4 regions of the Pseudomonas sp. FBCC-B1667 genome follow, and region 4 is predicted to be linked to each of the others. Evidence: predicted binding sites of a transcription regulator. Region 4 holds the regulator's gene; each other region holds the start of a gene.

Region 1 (4,212 bases), 2.5 Mb from region 4:
GTCCATGATCTGGATGCGCAAACCGTCCTGCGTGATCTCGAACAGGATCTGGTCCTTGAATTTCTGCAGCTGCGGATTTTCGTCGACCTTGTTCTGCAATTCTTGCAGCAACAGTTCCAGGCGTTCCTTCTCAACCTGCTCGGCCATGCCTTCGACCTGTTCGGTGTCGACAGTGACGCGGTCTGGCTGCGGCTGGGATTTCACTTCGGGGTTGAGGGTTTTCTCCGGCGCCAGAGTTGGGGAACCGCCCAGATCGATGATGTACGGCGTGCCACTTTCGGTAAAGCCGACCGGGTCCTTGAAGTAACCGGCGATGGCAATCTTCTGTTCCGGTGTGGCGGTGGACAGCAGCCACAGCACCAGGAAGAACGCCATCATCGCCGTCGCGAAGTCCGCGAAAGCGATTTTCCAGGAACCGCCGTGATGCCCGCCCGCGTATTTCTTGACGCGCTTAATGATGATCGGCTGGTTATTTTCCATACAGAGTGCTCTGTCTCACAAATACTGTTCCTTTTTGACGGTGCCTGTTGTCGCCATACGGCGTTGCCGCTCCTCGCCATAGCAAGCTATGACTCGTCGCGGCGCCTTGTCTGGCAACAACAGTCACTCGCCAAAAAAGGAACGTATTTGCAAAACAGAGCACTATCGACCGCGAACCGCTTGTTCCAGCTCAGCGAAGCTAGGACGATGCGCCGGGTACAGGACCTTGCGACCGAATTCCACGGCCAGCGATGGCGGCATGCCGGACGCCGAGGCCACCAGCGAAGCCTTGATGGCCTCGTAGACGTTCAGCTCTTCCTTGGCATCGTGGGCCAGGGCATGGGCCAGCGGGCCGAAGAAGCCGTAGGCGGCGAGAATACCGAAGAAGGTCCCCACCAGTGCCGCACCGACGTGCACGCCGATCATTTTCTGATCGCTTTCACCCAGAGAAGCCATGGTCACCACGATACCCAGTACCGCCGCGACGATACCGAAACCTGGCATGGCGTCAGCAATACCGTTCACTGCGTGAGACGGGTGATCGAGGTCTTCCTTGAGGCTGGTCAGTTCCATGTCGAACAGGCCTTCCAGCTCATGGGGCGCCATGTTGCCGGAGGACATGATGCGCAGGTAATCGCAGATGTACGCGGTCATGCGGTCATCTTTGAGCACCGCCGGGTACTTGGCGAAGATCGGGCTCGCGGCCGCATCTTCAATGTCGCCTTCGATGGCCATCATGCCTTCGCGGCGGCTCTTGTTGAGGATCTCGTAAATCAGCCCCAGCACTTCAAGGTAAAAAGTGTGGTTGAAGCGCGAGCTGAACATCCCGAAGGCTTTCTTCAGAACGTTTTTGACCATGTGGCCAGGGTTGGCTTGCAGGAATGCGCCAAAGGCTGCACCACCGATAATCATCACCTCGAAAGGCTGGATAAGGGCAGCAATCTTGCCGTGGGAGAGCACGTACCCGCCGAGCACGCTCGCGAATACGACAATGATGCCGAGAATTTTAGCCATAGGTAGGAGAGCACTTACTGAGTCGGGTTCAAGGTCATATTCGGAGGTCGAAAAATCTCTTCTTCTCCTTATCGGCAAAACTGCGCCAGACTATAGCCCGATCGAGCGAAAAGCTAATTTAGCCTACTCCGGGCATAGGTAATGCAGACGAAGATTGCGTCCAACCATGGCTAACCAGACGAACATTCCCACTCAAAAACCAACGACACTTGAAGGCTGGGTCAAGCTTCTCGATGCCGTGCGCCTGCCGGTCCCGCAAGACAGCCATGACCGTGTCTGCAAGGCCATCGCCGATAACCGCAGCTCGCTGCGCGATATCGCCGAACTGATGCAAGACAGCCCGGCCCTGGCCTTGAGCATCATTCGTGAAGCCAACCGCCATACCCATGGCAGCATGACCGAGCCTGCGGAAAACCTGGAAGTGGCGATCAATCGTCTTGGTTTGAAGCGCACCGAAGAACTGCTCGCCCGTCTCCCGGCCGAACCCCAATCGCAGATCCCGCTTGCCTTGCGTCAGTTGCAGTTGATCAGCCAGCACGCGACGCAACAGGCCAATGGTTTTTTTGCCAGTCGCCTGGCGCGGCTGTGGCAAGACATTCATTGGGGCAGCCTGCTGTTCCTCTCGCCGCTGTGGCCGATGGCGTTGACCTATCCGCAATTGCTTGAAGAGTGGGAACTGCGAGTCATCCATAAGGGTGAATCGGCGCGCAAGGTTGAAAAACAGTTGTTCGGGGTGCGCCTGCTCGATATTTGCCAGGCCCTGGTGACCATTTGGCGCCTGCCGGTCTGGGTGGAACAGGGTTATCGGCTGCTGCTGACCGAGCAGCGTGAACTGGTCAAAGTGCTGCGCATTGCCCGCGACAGTGATCATCCGTTGCGCCAGCAAAACCGCCTCGATGACGATCCGACCCTGCGCCGTTGGCTCAATCAGCCGGCCAATACCGTGCTGCTGGCCAACGGTCTGGCGCTGTCGGCGCAACAGGCCTGGGACAGTCCGCACAGCGAGCGCTGGCAATACCTGACCAGCCTTTACCTGCAAATGCCCATGGCCGAGGTGCAACAGCAATTGCACCAGCAGGCCGCTAATAGCGCCCGACTGCATGCCATGCCGGACCTCTGGCACCCCGCTGTTTCGCTGCTCTGGCCGTCGGGCATGAACCGTGTCCATGCCGCCTTGTTACCGGCCCCGGCGCCAACCACCGAAGACCTGGCGAAATGGCGCAGCCAATGCGCCGAGTTGCTGGTGGAGCCAAGCCCGTTCACCAACGCGATGCACTTGACCACCTCCGCCCGGGACGCGTTGGTCGCGTGTGGCATGCGTCGGGTAATGATCTTGATGGCTGACCGCACGCACGCCAATCTGCGGGTACATCAGGTTGCCGGTTTGCCAACAGAAACGGCTGGACTGAATTTCGTGGTGAACCAAAGCTCCGTGCTGCAGCGATTGCTCTCCCAGCAAGCCCAGGTGCGCCTGACACCGGCCAACACCGCGCAGTTCTCGGCGTTGTTGCCTGGCAACCTGCGCGCGCAGTTCCGTGGCGAACACGTGATCCTGCGTTCGCTGGTCAATAATGGTCGGGTGATCATGGTCGTGGTGGCGGATCAGGGCGGCGGGCCGTTCTCGGAAATCACCGTGCAAGCCTTCGGCAAAACCGCGCAGTGCATCGAGAAAGCCTTGAACACCTTTAGCCACCGCGGCCAATGACGCTGCGCTACAATCCTCCCTTTTGTGCCCTGGAGACCTCACATGTCTGACTTCTCTGGCTTGCCGCTGGTGATCGAGCCGAGCGACTTGCTCCCTCGCCTCGAGGCCCGCAATCTGATTCTGGTAGACCTGACCAGCAGTGCCCGCTATGCCGAAGGGCATATTCCCGGCGCGCGTTTTGTCGATCCGAAACGCACGCAACTCGGTCAGGCGCCGGCACCGGGGCTGATGCCGCCGCAAGCGGCCCTTGAAGCGCTGTTCGGCGAGTTGGGCCACAACCCCGACGCGGTGTACGTGGTGTATGACGATGAAGGTGGCGGCTGGGCCGGGCGTTTCATCTGGCTGCTGGACGTCATCGGCCACAGCAAGTATCACTATGTCGACGGCGGGCTGACGGCCTGGCTGGCAGAAGGCATGCCGATGTCGATCCAGATCCCGCCCCCCGCTGGCGGCCCGGTGAAACTGACCCTGCACGACGAACCCACCGCGACGCGCGAGTACCTGCAAAGCCGTCTTGGCGCCGCCGACCTGGCGATCTGGGACGCACGCGGCCCCCTGGAATTCTCCGGCGAAAAAGTGCTGGCGGCCAAGGCCGGGCACATTCCGGGCGCCGTCAATTTCGAATGGACTGCGGGGATGGATCAGGCGCGCAACCTGCGCATCCGCTCGGACATGCCGCAGATCCTCGAACAGCTAGGGATCAGCAAAGACAAAGAAGTCATTACCCACTGCCAGACTCACCACCGTTCTGGCTTCACTTATCTGGTGGCCAAATCCCTCGGTTATCCGCGGGTCAAAGGCTACGCCGGTTCCTGGGGCGAATGGGGCAACCACCCCGACACCCCCGTAGAGATTTAAGGTTTAAGGACAGTTAATGAACAAGCGTCTGTTTATCCTCAGCCAATACCTGTTGCCCCATCACTTGCTCTCGCGACTGGCCGGCTGCATTGCCGAATGCCGCGTGCGCTGGTTCAAGAACGCCTTTACCGCCTGGTTCGCCAAGCGTTATCAGG
Region 2 (4,212 bases), 1.7 Mb from region 4:
CGGTTTCTTGCTGGATGCTGCTGATCATCCCGGAGATCTCGTCAGTGGCCTGACGGGTACGCGATGCCAGGTTGCGCACCTCATCGGCCACCACCGCAAAACCACGGCCCTGCTCACCGGCACGGGCCGCTTCGATGGCGGCGTTGAGCGCCAGCAGGTTGGTCTGCTCGGCAATCGCAGTAATCACGCCGACGATGCCGCCGATTTCCTGGGAGCGCTGGCCCAAGGTATTGATCACCGTCGCGGTGCTGTTCAGCGCACCGGCGATTTGTTCAAGCGATGCAGACGCTTCGTCCATCGAGGTACGACCGATCTGGGTTTGCTGGGCGTTTTCCTGGGCCAGGCGCTGAGTGCTGCCCATGTTGTCGGCAATGTTCAGGGACGTGGCGCTAAATTCTTCCACGGCGCCGGCCATGCTGGTGATCTCGCCGGACTGCTGCTCCATCCCTTCATAGGCGCCACCGGAAAGCCCGGACAAGGCCTGGGCACGGCTGTTGACCTCGGCCGAGGCCTTGCGGATGTGCTCGACCATGGTCGACAGGGCCTGGCTCATCTGGTTGAACGCACGGGCCAGTTGCCCGATCTCATCGTTGCTCGCCACGTTCAGGCGCACGCTTAAATCACCGGCGCCCAAGGCTTCGGCCTGACGCACCAGATCACCCAGCGGCGCGAGTTTGCTGCGCAGCAACCAGACGGCCGAACCGACCGCAATCAACATCGCCAGCAGACTGCCGATGGCCAATTGAATGCCGACACTCCAGGTCACCGCGTTGATTTCAGCTTTTGGCATGCTCGCGACGACCGACCATGGGCCGCCATCGAACGGCACGGACACGCTGTAGAAATCCTCGGATTTGTCGCTCCAGAACTGGCCTTTGCCCGGTGTCTTCGCCAGTCCGACGATGGCCGGGACGGCTTGATCCAGTGCTTGCACACCCGAAATCGGCACCAGCCATTTGCTTTGCTCATCGAGCAACGCCAAGGAGCCGGTCTGGCCGATACGGAAGCGCTTGAGATTCTCGAACTGCGCGTTTTGCGCGTCGGTGTAATCGAACCCGACGAACAGCACGGCAATCACCTTGCCGCTGCTGTCGCGCACGGGGGTGTATTGCGTCATGTAGGAGCGATCAAACAGCAAGGCGCGACCGACATAGCTCTGCCCCGCCATCAAGCGCGCATACGCCGGGTGAGCGTGATCGAGCAGCGTGCCGATGGCGCGGTTGCCGTCCTGTTTGGTCAGGGAGGTGCTGACCCGGATAAAGTCTTCGCCGCTGCGCACAAACAACGTCGCGACGCCGGCAGTCATTTGTTTGAACTCGTCCACTTCCTTGAAGTTGTTGTTCAACACTTCGCTGCCCAGGTGCAAGCCCGGCGTCTGAGTGCCTGCCACGGCCACCGGCTCATCCGGGTGCACGCTCAGACCGGCGCTGAAGCGCTTCTCGAACAGACCGGCCAGACGCTGGGTGCTTTCACGCAGGGTGCCGTGAAAGGTACTCAACTGATCGGCCAGCAGCCGGGCCTCGCTGGCCAGGTGCTCTTCGCGGGTGGCGAGGTTGGCAGTGTCCAGCGAACGCAGGGCGAACACGGTACTGCCAGTGATGACAATCGCCAGAATCACGGCAAGCGCAAGACCAAGCTGTGAGGCGATCCGGGCACGGGGTTGAGACATGACAGCTCCTGGCCGAGCGACCTGATCCTGCTTGATCGAGATGCGTACTCAGCAAAATTTTCCAAATAATGGGGAAAAGCATCGAACCTGCACGAAGGTTCCACCTGCAGATTTTCGGCGGCAAAACTGAATACTTGAGTAATTAGCCGGGATATGGCGCAAGGCCTCTACTGCGTGGGCTCTAACGATTCAGCTCAAACGCTGGACGACCGGCAAATCCATGGCCCTGACTTCACCCAGCAGAAAATCGCTGAGCCGGCGCAAACGTTCACCTCCGGGGCGGGTTTTCGGCCAGACCAGGTAGTAATTCTCTCCGCTGGCGACCGCCGTCGGCCACGGCAGACTCAGACGGCCCTGCGCGACATCCTCCGCCACCATCAGCAAATCCCCCATGGACACGCCGTAGCCCCGAGCGGCGGCGATCATGCCCAGCTCCAGGGTGTCGAAGACCTGGCCACCCTTGAGCGAGATCTGATCGGTCAGCCCCATGCGGTCCAGCCAGCTGCGCCAGTCACGCCGATCCGGGGTCGGGTGCAGCAGTTCGGTGCTGGCCAGGCGCGCAACGTCCCACGGCTGATCGTTCAGCAGATTCGGCGCGCCGACGGGGATCAGCTCCTCGGGGAACAGCAGCGTCGCCTCCCAGTCCGGCGGGAAATGCCCGCTGCTGAGAATCACGGCGCAATCGAACGGTTCCTGATTGAAGTCCACCGAGTCGATGTCCATCCAGGCGCTGGTCAGTTGCACTTCATTACCCGGTTGCAGGTGCCGGAAACGGCTGAGCCGCGCCAACAGCCAGCGCATGGTCAAGGTCGAGGGGGCTTTCATGCGCAGGATGTCGTCTTCGGCGCGCAACGTATTGCAGGCGCGTTCCAGGGCGGTGAAACCGTCACGAATGCCCGGCAGGATCAATCGCGCCGATTCGGTCAGTTGCAAGTTGCGCCCGCTGCGGTGAAACAGCCGACAGGCGAAATGCTCTTCGAGTGTACGAATGTGGCGACTCACCGCGCTTTGGGTGATCGACAGTTCTTGCGCCGCGCGGGTGAACGAACTGTGTCGCGCCGCCGCTTCAAATGCGCGCAACGCATACAAGGGAGGAAGACGACGAGACATGGGGAAAGCTCCTATAACGCAATCAGGCTACCGTAGCAGAAACCCTTCAGCATGAGTCTGACTCATGCTACCCATCCTTTTTATCCCTTTGTGCAAACTCCGTGAAGCGCCGAGAATCGACGTTTCCCCGTCCTCTTTGATAATTGAGCGTGATGACCATGAAGCATCCAGCGCGTATTGAACTCTGGGCCATCCTGCGGCTGGCGGGGCCGTTGATTGCCTCGCAGCTGGCGCACATGCTGATGATCCTCACCGACACCTTGATGATGGCGCGACTGAGTCCCGAAGCATTGGCTGGCGGCGGTCTGGGCGCGGCGACTTACTCGTTCGTGTCGATTTTCTGTATCGGCGTGATCGCGGCCGTCGGCACCCTGGTGGCGATTCGTCAGGGCGCGGGCGACATCGTCGGCGCGGCGCGACTGACCCAGGCCGGATTGTGGCTGGCGTGGCTGATGGCCTTGGTGGCCGGACTGCTGCTGTGGAACCTCAAACCGGTGCTGCTGCTGTTCGGCCAGACTGAAACCAACGTCCACGCCGCAGGGCAGTTTCTGCTGATCCTGCCATTCGCCCTGCCCGGTTACCTGAGTTTCATGGCGTTGCGCGGTTTCACCAGCGCCATCGGCCGGGCGACGCCGGTGATGGTCATCAGCCTCGGCGGCACCGTGGCGAACTTCCTGCTCAACTATGCGTTGATCACCGGGATGTTCGGCCTGCCGAAACTGGGCTTGATGGGTATCGGTCTGGTGACGGCGATTGTCGCTAACCTGATGGCCTTGGCGCTGGCGCTGCACATCCGCCAGCATCCGGCGTATGACGCGTACCCGTTGCGCCAGGGCCTGTCGCGGCCGAACCGTCGGTACTTAAAAGAACTGTGGCGACTCGGCTTGCCGATTGGCGGCACGTACGCGGTGGAAGTCGGGCTGTTTGCGTTCGCCGCGTTGTGCATGGGCACCATGGGCAGCACGCAACTGGCGGCACACCAGATCGCCCTGCAGATCGTGTCGGTGGCGTTCATGATTCCGGCGGGGCTTTCCTATGCGATCACCATGCGCATCGGTCAGCACTATGGCGCCGGGCAGTTACTGGACGCACGGTTGGCCGGGCGGGTCGGTATTACCTTCGGTGCAGCGTCGATGCTGGGCTTCGCGATGGTCTTCTGGCTCCTGCCGAATCAACTGGTCGGCCTGTTTCTGGACCACAACGACCCGGCGTTCCGCCCTGTGATTGAACTGGCTGTGAGCCTGCTGGCGGTGGCGGCGTGGTTCGAGTTGTTCGACGGCACGCAAACCATTGCCATGGGCTGCATACGCGGGCTCAAGGACGCCAAGACCACGTTCCTGGTCGGTTTGGGCTGTTACTGGCTGATTGGCGCACCCGCCGCGTGGTGGATGGCTTTTCATATTCACTGGGGGCCGACGGGCGTCTGGTGGGGG
Region 3 (4,212 bases), 330 kb from region 4:
AGCCGTTGGGCGACGACAAGGACGGCAATCCGGTGTACTTGCGAGACATCTGGCCGAGCAGCAAGGAAATTGCCGACTCCGTAAGTCAGGTCAACACGGCGATGTTCCACAAGGAATACGCCGAAGTGTTTGCCGGCGACGAGCAATGGCAAGCCATCCAGGTGCCGCAAGCGGCGACCTATGTGTGGCAGGACGATTCGACCTACATCCAGCATCCGCCGTTCTTCGACGACATCGGCGGCCCGCCGCCGGTGGTCAAGGACGTCGTCGGGGCCAGGGTGCTGGCGTTGCTGGGCGATTCGGTGACCACCGACCACATCTCCCCCGCCGGCAACATCAAGGCTGACAGCCCGGCCGGTCAGTACTTGCGCGACAAGGGTGTAGAACCGCGCGACTTCAACTCCTACGGTTCCCGTCGCGGCAACCATGAAGTGATGATGCGCGGCACCTTTGCCAACATTCGTATCCGCAACGAAATGCTCGGCGGTGAGGAAGGCGGCAACACCTTCTATATTCCCACGATGGAGAGAATGCCAATCTACGACGCAGCCATGCGTTATCAAACGTCGGGCACGCCGCTGGTGGTGATTGCCGGTCAAGAATACGGCACCGGCTCAAGCCGCGACTGGGCGGCCAAGGGCACCAACTTGCTGGGGGTGAAAGCCGTCATTGCCGAAAGCTTCGAACGGATTCACCGCTCCAACCTGGTCGGCATGGGCGTGTTGCCGTTGCAGTTCAAACTGGATCAAAACCGCAAGAGCCTGAACCTGACCGGCAAGGAAACCCTGGATATCCTTGGGTTGACCGGCGTTGAACTGACGCCGCGGATGAACCTGGCGCTGGTGATCACCCGTGAAGATGGCAGCAAGGAAAAGATCGACGTGCTGTGCCGGATCGATACGCTCAACGAGGTCGAGTACTTCAAGTCCGGAGGGATTTTGCATTACGTGTTACGTCAGTTGATAACATCGTAACCCCGTGCTGACAGAGACACCGCCTTCGGGCGGTGTTTTTGTTTGTGTCGCGAGCGTCCCTATAATCACCGCGCTTTGGCATGCCCAAGACAAAACCTTGTGGGAGCCGGCCGCAGCATTTCGCCCGATAAGGATGTTCAATGATCGCCCTGCCATGGACCTACCTGGCCCTTCTCTCCCTTGGCTTCGGCCTCGCTCTGACCTACGGCCAACTCAGCTGGCTGGCCTTGATCACCATCGTCCTGCTGATAGTGGCCGGCGCAGCCGTTCGCCAACAAAAACTCCCGATCGCCCGCTACCTCGGTCACGGTCTGTTCATCATCCTGGCCATGGCGCTGGCGATGCACTGGCTCCCGGGCTTCTTCAACGGCCGCGCGATCGCCCCCCATCGCCTCACCCATGATGCCGTGACGTTTGCCATGTACCTGAATCAGGACAAACCGCTGATCGGTTTCTGGCTGCTGTTGGTTTGCCCATGGATTGTCGGCCGGCGCTCCTGGCGCCTTGGCGTTTACGCCACTGCCCTCGCCCTGACGCTAAGTGCCGCATTGGCCTTCGGTGGAGCGCTGTGGCTGGGCATGATCAGTTGGGCGCCGAAATGGCCGGATCAGGCCTGGCTATGGATATTGAACAATCTGTTGCTGGTCACGCTGGTCGAGGAAGCGCTATTTCGCGGTTACATCCAGGGGGGTCTGAGTCGTGCCTTCAAGCAACTGTCTTGCGGTGAAAACCTCGCCCTGCTGCTGGCCTCGTTACTGTTTGGGCTGGTGCACGCGGGTGCTGGCTGGGAATGGGTGTTGCTGACGGGCCTCGCCGGTATCGGTTACGGCCTGGCCTATCGTTACGGCGGCTTGGGCGCAGCCATCGCCACCCACTTCAGTCTGAACCTGCTGCACTTCGCGCTGTTCACCTATCCGATGCTCGCGGGCTGAGGCAATGCGCGTTTTGCGACGCAGTGCTGATTATTTAAAAATAATTTCAACTAATTCCTGACACCGCCGACAACCTTTCAAAGCCTTGCGGATTGAAACAGCCATGCGTAACAACCAGCCCACTACCCAACGCGAACGGACCTTCCCGGCACAGCAGCGGTTGATTTCGACCACCGATGCCAAGGGGATGATCACCTACTGCAACGACGCGTTCGTCGAGATCAGCGGGTTTTCTCGTGAGGAACTGATCCGTGCGCCGCACAACCTGGTCCGTCACCCCGACGTACCGGCCGAGGTGTTCGCGCACATGTGGGGCACTCTGAAACAAGGCTTGCCATGGATGGGCATCGTCAAGAATCGCTGCAAGAACGGTGATCACTATTGGGTCAACGCCTACGTGACACCGGTGTTCGAAGGCAACCAGGTGATCGGCTACGAGTCGGTGCGGATCAAACCCACCACCGAACAGATCCAGCGTGCCGAAGCGCTCTACCAACGCATCAACCAAGGCAAGTCCGCCATTCCATCGACTGATAAATGGCTGCCGGTGCTTCAGGACTGGCTGCCGTTCGTTCTGGTCAGCCAATTGAGCTTCGTGATCGGCGCCACGCTGACGTCGCAGTGGGGCTTTGCCTTGGCGGCAGGCCTGTCGGTGCCATTGGGCCTGATGGGTTTGAGCTGGCAACAGCGCGGACTCAAGCGCCTGTTACGCCTGGCCGAACAGACCACGTCCGACCCGCTCATCGCGCAGATGTACACCGACAGCCGCGGCGCTCAGGCGCGCCTGGAAATGTCGATCCTCAGTCAGGAAGCTCGCCTGAAAACTTGCCTGACCCGTCTGCAGGACACCGCTGAGCACCTGACCGAACAAGCAAAACAGTCTGATACCCTGGCGCACAAAAGCTCCAGCGGCCTGGAACGTCAACGCGTCGAAACCGAACAAGTGGCCACTGCCGTCAACCAGATGGCCGCTACCACCCAGGAAGTCGCCAGCCACGTACAGCGCACCGCCGACGCCACCCAGGAAGCCAATCGCCTGACCGGTCGCGGCCGCGACATCGCCGGGGAAACACGCGAAGCCATCCAGCGCCTGTCGGTAGTGGTCGGTGAAACCGGCCTGACCGTGACTCAACTGGCCAAGGACAGCGATGAAATTGGCGGCGTGGTCGATGTGATCAAAGGCATCGCCGACCAGACCAACCTGCTGGCCTTGAACGCCGCCATCGAAGCGGCCCGCGCCGGTGAGATGGGCCGTGGTTTTGCGGTAGTGGCAGACGAAGTTCGCCAACTGGCGCAACGCACCAGCGAATCCACCGGGCAGATTCACGCCCTGATCGCCAAGTTGCAGCAGACCGCCAGCACCGCCGTTCAAACCATGGAAGCCGGGCATCGTCAGGCCGAAGAAGGCGTGGCGCGGGTACTGGAGGCGGATCAGGCACTGGTGGGGATCAGCGAAGCGGTGGCCAACATCACCGACATGACCACCCAGATTGCGGCGGCGACTGAAGAGCAGAGTGCGGTGGCTGAGGAGATCAGCCGCAACATCAGCAATATTTCGCAACTGGCTGACCAGACCTCGGAACAAGCGCAGAACTCGGCGTTGTTGAGTGAAGAGCTGACGAAAACCGCGAATACCCAATATTCGTTGGTGGAGCGGTTTAACCGCTGATTGTTGCTGGAATGAAAAAACCCGGACAGTGGAAGCTTCCGGGTTTTTTGTTGTCTGTCAGATCGCGATGAGGCAATGTGCCGCGCCACAAAAATCACCGAAGGAATGAGGCTACCTTCTGCGCCGCAACCGCCAAATGCTGCTCATGCGTAAACCCGGAAACCTTCAGCGGCTTCAAATCATGATCCCCCGCTCCCAGCCAAAACACCTCAATACTCGGCGATAGGTCGTAAGCCTCGACCGCCTCACGATTACCCAGCGCATCCCGCTCGCCCTGCACAATCAACGTCCGCGTCTTCAGCCCGGCCAGATGCTCAACCCGAGGTTTCTGCGGTTTGCCAACCGCATAAAACGGATAACCCAGACACACCAACGCATCCGCACTCAGCTCATCCGCGAGCAAACTCGCCATCCGCCCGCCCATGGACTTACCGCCAATGGCCAGGCGCCCAGTGACATGGCGTCGCACCAGAGCATGCACCACACGCCAACACTCCAGCAGTTTCGGTGCGGGATTGGGCGGACGCTTGCCCCCATCCACACGCCGCTGCGCCATGTACGGAAACTCGAAGCGCAGCACGTTGACGCCTTGATCGGCGAGGCGTGCGGCCATGTCGTTCATCCAGGCACTGTCCAT
Region 4 (4,212 bases):
TTGCCGTGCAACTGGTCGAGCAGTGCTTCAAATTCGTCGTCGGTGATGTCAGAGCTGTCGCCTGCCGCTATCGGCGCAGCCGGTGCGGCGGGCGCAGGCGCCACGGCATCGACGGCGAACTGGCCTTTGCCGTGCAATTGATCGAGCAACGACTCGAACTCGGCATCGGTGATTTCGTCGCTGGCAGCGGCATCGCTGGCAGGCTTAGGTGCAGCTGCAACCACTGGCGCCTCGGCCTGAGCCTTGACGGCGTTCAGCGAGTCCAGCAGTTGTTCGAATTCGTTATCGGTGATGTCACCCGATTCGCTTTCGACGGCAGGTGCTTCAGCCACGTGAGCAACCGGCGCAGCTTCGTCTGCCGTTTGCGGCTCGGCCAAACGGGCCAGGGCCTCCAGCAATTGCGGGGTCGCCGCCGTAACCGGGCTGCGCTCGCGGACTTCGCCGAACATGCTGTTCACCGCGTCCAGCGCTTCGAGGACCACGTCCATCAGTTCCGAGTCAACGCGACGCTCACCCTTGCGCAGGATGTCGAACACGTTCTCGGCGATGTGGCAGCACTCCACCAGTTCGTTGAGCTGGAGGAAGCCGGCGCCCCCTTTTACAGTGTGAAAACCGCGAAAAATTGCATTGAGCAAGTCCGCGTCATCCGGTCGGCTTTCCAGCTCGACCAGTTGTTCGGACAGTTGCTCTAGAATCTCGCCGGCCTCAACCAGGAAATCCTGAAGGATCTCTTCATCGGCGCCGAAGCTCATTAAGGGGGTGCTCCTACAGGTCTAAAAACCTAAAAAACCTAGAATGCTAAAACTCTAAAATCCCAGGCTGGATAGCAAATCGTCCACATCGTCCTGACCGGACACAACGTCTTCTCTTTTATCGGCATGGATCTGCGGACCTTCACCCTGAGAGAGATGTTTTTGTGGATCTTTTTCGGCGAGCATCGATTCACGGTCATGTTCGATACCCGCAAAGCGGTCTACCTGGCTGGCCATGAGGACGAGCTTGAGCAAATTGCTTTCAACTTCGGTGACCAATTGGGTCACGCGCTTGATCACCTGACCGGTGAGGTCCTGGTAATCCTGAGCCAGCAGGATGTCGTTGAGGTTGCTCGACACCGTGCGGTTGTCCTGCGTGCTGCGTGTCAGGAAACCGTCGACGCGGCGGGCCAACTCACGGAACTCTTCAGCCCCGACTTCGCGGCGCATGAACCGGCTCCAGTCCGTGCTCAAGGCCTGGGCTTCTTCGCTCAAGCTGTTGACCAGCGGCGTGGCGCTTTCTACCAGGTCCATGGTGCGGTTGGCCGCAGCCTCGGTCAGCTTGACCACATACCCCAGGCGCTCGGTGGCGTCCGTGATCTGCGACACTTCCTCGGCTTGCGGCATGTTCGGGTCAATCTGGAAATTGACGATCGCGCTGTGCAGCTCGCGAGTGAGCTTGCCCACTTCTTGATACAGGCCACGGTCACGGGTCTGATTGAGCTCATGGATCAGTTGCACAGCCTCGCCGAACCTGCCTTTTTCAAGGCTGGCGACCAGTTCGACGGCATGTTTTTTCAGGGTCGATTCAAAATCGCCCTGTGAAGATTCTTTATGCTCCATAGCTCCCCCGTGGCGCAGTGGATCAACCGATGCGTTCGAAAATCTTCTCGATTTTTTCTTTCAACGCCTGGGCCGTGAAGGGTTTGACCACATAGCCGTTGACGCCGGCCTGGGCCGCTTCGATGATCTGCTCGCGCTTGGCTTCAGCAGTCACCATCAGCACTGGCAGGTGCTTGAGCTTTTCATCGGCGCGGACGTGGCGCAGCAGATCGATACCGGTCATGCCAGGCATGTTCCAGTCCGTGACCAGAAAATCGATGCTCCCGCTGTTGAGAACCGGAATGGCAGTAGTGCCATCGTCGGCCTCGACCGTGTTGGTGAACCCAAGGTCACGCAACAGGTTTTTTATGATTCGCCGCATCGTTGAGAAGTCATCAACGATGAGGATTTTCATGTTCTTGTCCAATTCGACCTCCAAGCAGTCTTAAACGCGCCCAGCACCTGGACGCGCCATTTCAATCAATTCGGCAATTCACTCGATGACTGTCTGGAGCACAACAGATCGCGACCGGTGCCGTTCAAATCCGCACCAGCCCCGTTCGCAGTGTCCCCACACTGCCTTCAGCGCGCTCGCCACTCCCCCAAACGCCCCCGCAAACGGGCCGCGCACTGGCTGTGTAACTGGCTGACCCGCGATTCGCTGACCCCCAGGACCTCACCGATTTCCTTGAGATTCAACTCTTCGTCGTAGTACAGCGCCAACACCAGTCGCTCGCGCTCCGGCAAATTGGCAATCGCGTCCGCCAGCGCCGCCTGGAAGCGTTCATCTTCCAGATCGCGTGACGGTTCGAGATGAGCACTCGCGCCATCCTCGTGCAGCCCTTCGTGTTCGCCGTCCTGCAACAGATCGTCGAAACTGAATAAGCGGCTGCCCAGGGTGTCGTTCAAAATCCCGTAATAATCGTCGAGGCTCAATTGGAGTTCGGCCGCAACCTCGTGATCTTTAGCGTCACGGCCGGTTTTAGCTTCAATAGAGCGAATTGCGTCGCTGACCATACGGGTATTTCGGTGAACCGAGCGTGGCGCCCAGTCCCCCTTGCGTACTTCATCAAGCATGGCGCCGCGGATTCGTATGCCCGCGTACGTCTCGAAACTGGCGCCTTTGCTGGCGTCGTATTTGGTCGACACTTCAAGCAGGCCGATCATCCCGGCCTGGATCAGGTCTTCAACCTGGACACTGGCCGGCAGACGGGCCAGCAAGTGGTAAGCAATGCGTTTGACCAGTGGCGCGTAACGCTCGATCAGCTCGTACTGCGCGTCACGTGCCGACTTCTTGTAGAGGTTGTAGCCACTGGCTGTCATAGGACGGGTCCTGCGGTCTGTTGCACAAGGCGCTCGACGAAAAATTCAAGGTGCCCGCGCGGGTTGGCAGGCAGCGGCCAGGTATCAACTTTCTGCGCGATAGCCTTGAACGCCAGGGCGCACTTGGAACGCGGGAAGGCTTCATACACGGCACGTTGTTTCTGCACAGCCTTGCGCACGCTTTCGTCGTAAGGCACCGCGCCGACGTATTGCAAGGCAACGTCGAGAAAGCGGTCGGTGACCTTGGTCAACTTGGCGAACAGGTTGCGACCTTCTTGCGGGCTCTGGGCCATGTTGGCCAGGACGCGGAAGCGGTTCATGCCGTAATCGCGGTTAAGCAGTTTGATCAGTGCGTAGGCGTCGGTGATGGAGGTCGGCTCGTCGCAGACCACCAGCAAGACTTCCTGCGCTGCCCGAACAAAACTGACTACCGAGTCACCTATGCCCGCAGCGGTGTCGATCACCAATACGTCGAGGTTGTCGCCGATGTCGCTGAACGCCTGGATCAGGCCGGCATGCTGAGCCGGGCTCAAGTGAACCATGCTCTGTGTGCCGGACGCGGCCGGAACGATTCGAATACCGCCCGGGCCCTGCAACAGAACGTCGCGCAGCTCGCAGCGGCCTTCGATGACGTCGGCCAGTGTACGTTTGGGTGTCAGCCCCAGCAGGACGTCGACGTTCGCCAGACCCAGGTCAGCGTCCAACAGCATGACGCGACGGCCGAGCTCGGCCAGGGCCAGTGACAAATTCACTGACACGTTAGTCTTGCCGACGCCACCTTTGCCGCCGGTCACCGCGATCACCTGTACGGGATGCATGCTGCCCATGTTATTTCTTTACCTTGTCTTGCATAGACGGAGGCCACATTACTGGCTGCGCGTTCAGCAACTGAACAATGCATGGCAGACCATCGATGTAGGTACAAAAACTTTTCATTAATACCTCAGCCAACCTGCTTGGTCGGGCTGTGGTAAATATCAGCGAACATGTCAGCCATGGCTTCTTCGCTGGGTTCTTCCTGCATTTGCACGCTGACGGCGCGACTGACCAGCTGATGACGACGCGGCAGATGCAAATCATCCGGGATCCGCGGGCCATCGGTCAGGTACGCCACCGGCAATTCATGACTGATCGCCAGGCTCAGCACTTCGCCCAGACTTGCCGTTTCATCCAGTTTAGTCAGGATGCAGCCAGCGAGCCCGCAGCGTTTGTAACTGTGATAAGCGGCTGTTAGAACCTGTTTCTGGCTGGTGGTTGCGAGCACCAGGTAATTTTTTGATTTGATGCCACGTCCGGCCAGGCTTTCGAGCTGCAT

What was found. Region 4 encodes FliA, which starts transcription of late flagellar genes. Its sites were predicted from a motif close to CTAAAGTTTNNNNNNNNNNNGCCGNTAA; they were not measured.
Region 1: a site for FliA is predicted at 1,563-1,590, ahead of motA (flagellar motor stator protein MotA). Genes of this name have one in related genera too.
Region 2: a site for FliA is predicted at 1,781-1,808, ahead of NL116_RS01185 (methyl-accepting chemotaxis protein). Genes of this name have one in related genera too.
Region 3: a site for FliA is predicted at 1,952-1,979, ahead of NL116_RS10145 (methyl-accepting chemotaxis protein). Genes of this name have one in related genera too.

What each region holds. Positions count from the first base shown of each region.
Region 1 is NZ_CP101437.1:6,370,421-6,374,632, forward strand. Features, by position in the region: gene motB (flagellar motor protein MotB) at 1-480, opposite strand, end outside; gene motA (flagellar motor stator protein MotA) at 643-1,494, opposite strand; gene NL116_RS29475 (HDOD domain-containing protein) at 1,661-3,199, shown strand; gene NL116_RS29480 (rhodanese-like domain-containing protein) at 3,242-4,057, shown strand; gene asd (archaetidylserine decarboxylase) at 4,074-4,212, shown strand, end outside.
Region 2 is NZ_CP101437.1:258,769-262,980, reverse strand. Features, by position in the region: gene NL116_RS01185 (methyl-accepting chemotaxis protein) at 1-1,669, opposite strand, end outside; gene NL116_RS01180 (LysR substrate-binding domain-containing protein) at 1,859-2,779, opposite strand; gene NL116_RS01175 (NorM family multidrug efflux MATE transporter) at 2,938-4,212, shown strand, end outside.
Region 3 is NZ_CP101437.1:2,265,845-2,270,056, reverse strand. Features, by position in the region: gene acnA (aconitate hydratase AcnA) at 1-974, shown strand, start outside; gene NL116_RS10150 (CPBP family intramembrane glutamic endopeptidase) at 1,115-1,906, shown strand; gene NL116_RS10145 (methyl-accepting chemotaxis protein) at 2,010-3,575, shown strand; gene NL116_RS10140 (alpha/beta family hydrolase) at 3,670-4,212, opposite strand, start outside.
Region 4 is NZ_CP101437.1:1,934,609-1,938,820, reverse strand. Features, by position in the region: gene NL116_RS08605 (chemotaxis protein CheA) at 1-752, opposite strand, end outside; gene NL116_RS08600 (protein phosphatase CheZ) at 807-1,595, opposite strand; gene NL116_RS08595 (chemotaxis response regulator CheY) at 1,618-1,989, opposite strand; gene fliA (RNA polymerase sigma factor FliA) at 2,157-2,897, opposite strand; gene fleN (flagellar synthesis regulator FleN) at 2,894-3,724, opposite strand; gene flhF (flagellar biosynthesis GTPase FlhF) at 3,841-4,212, opposite strand, start outside.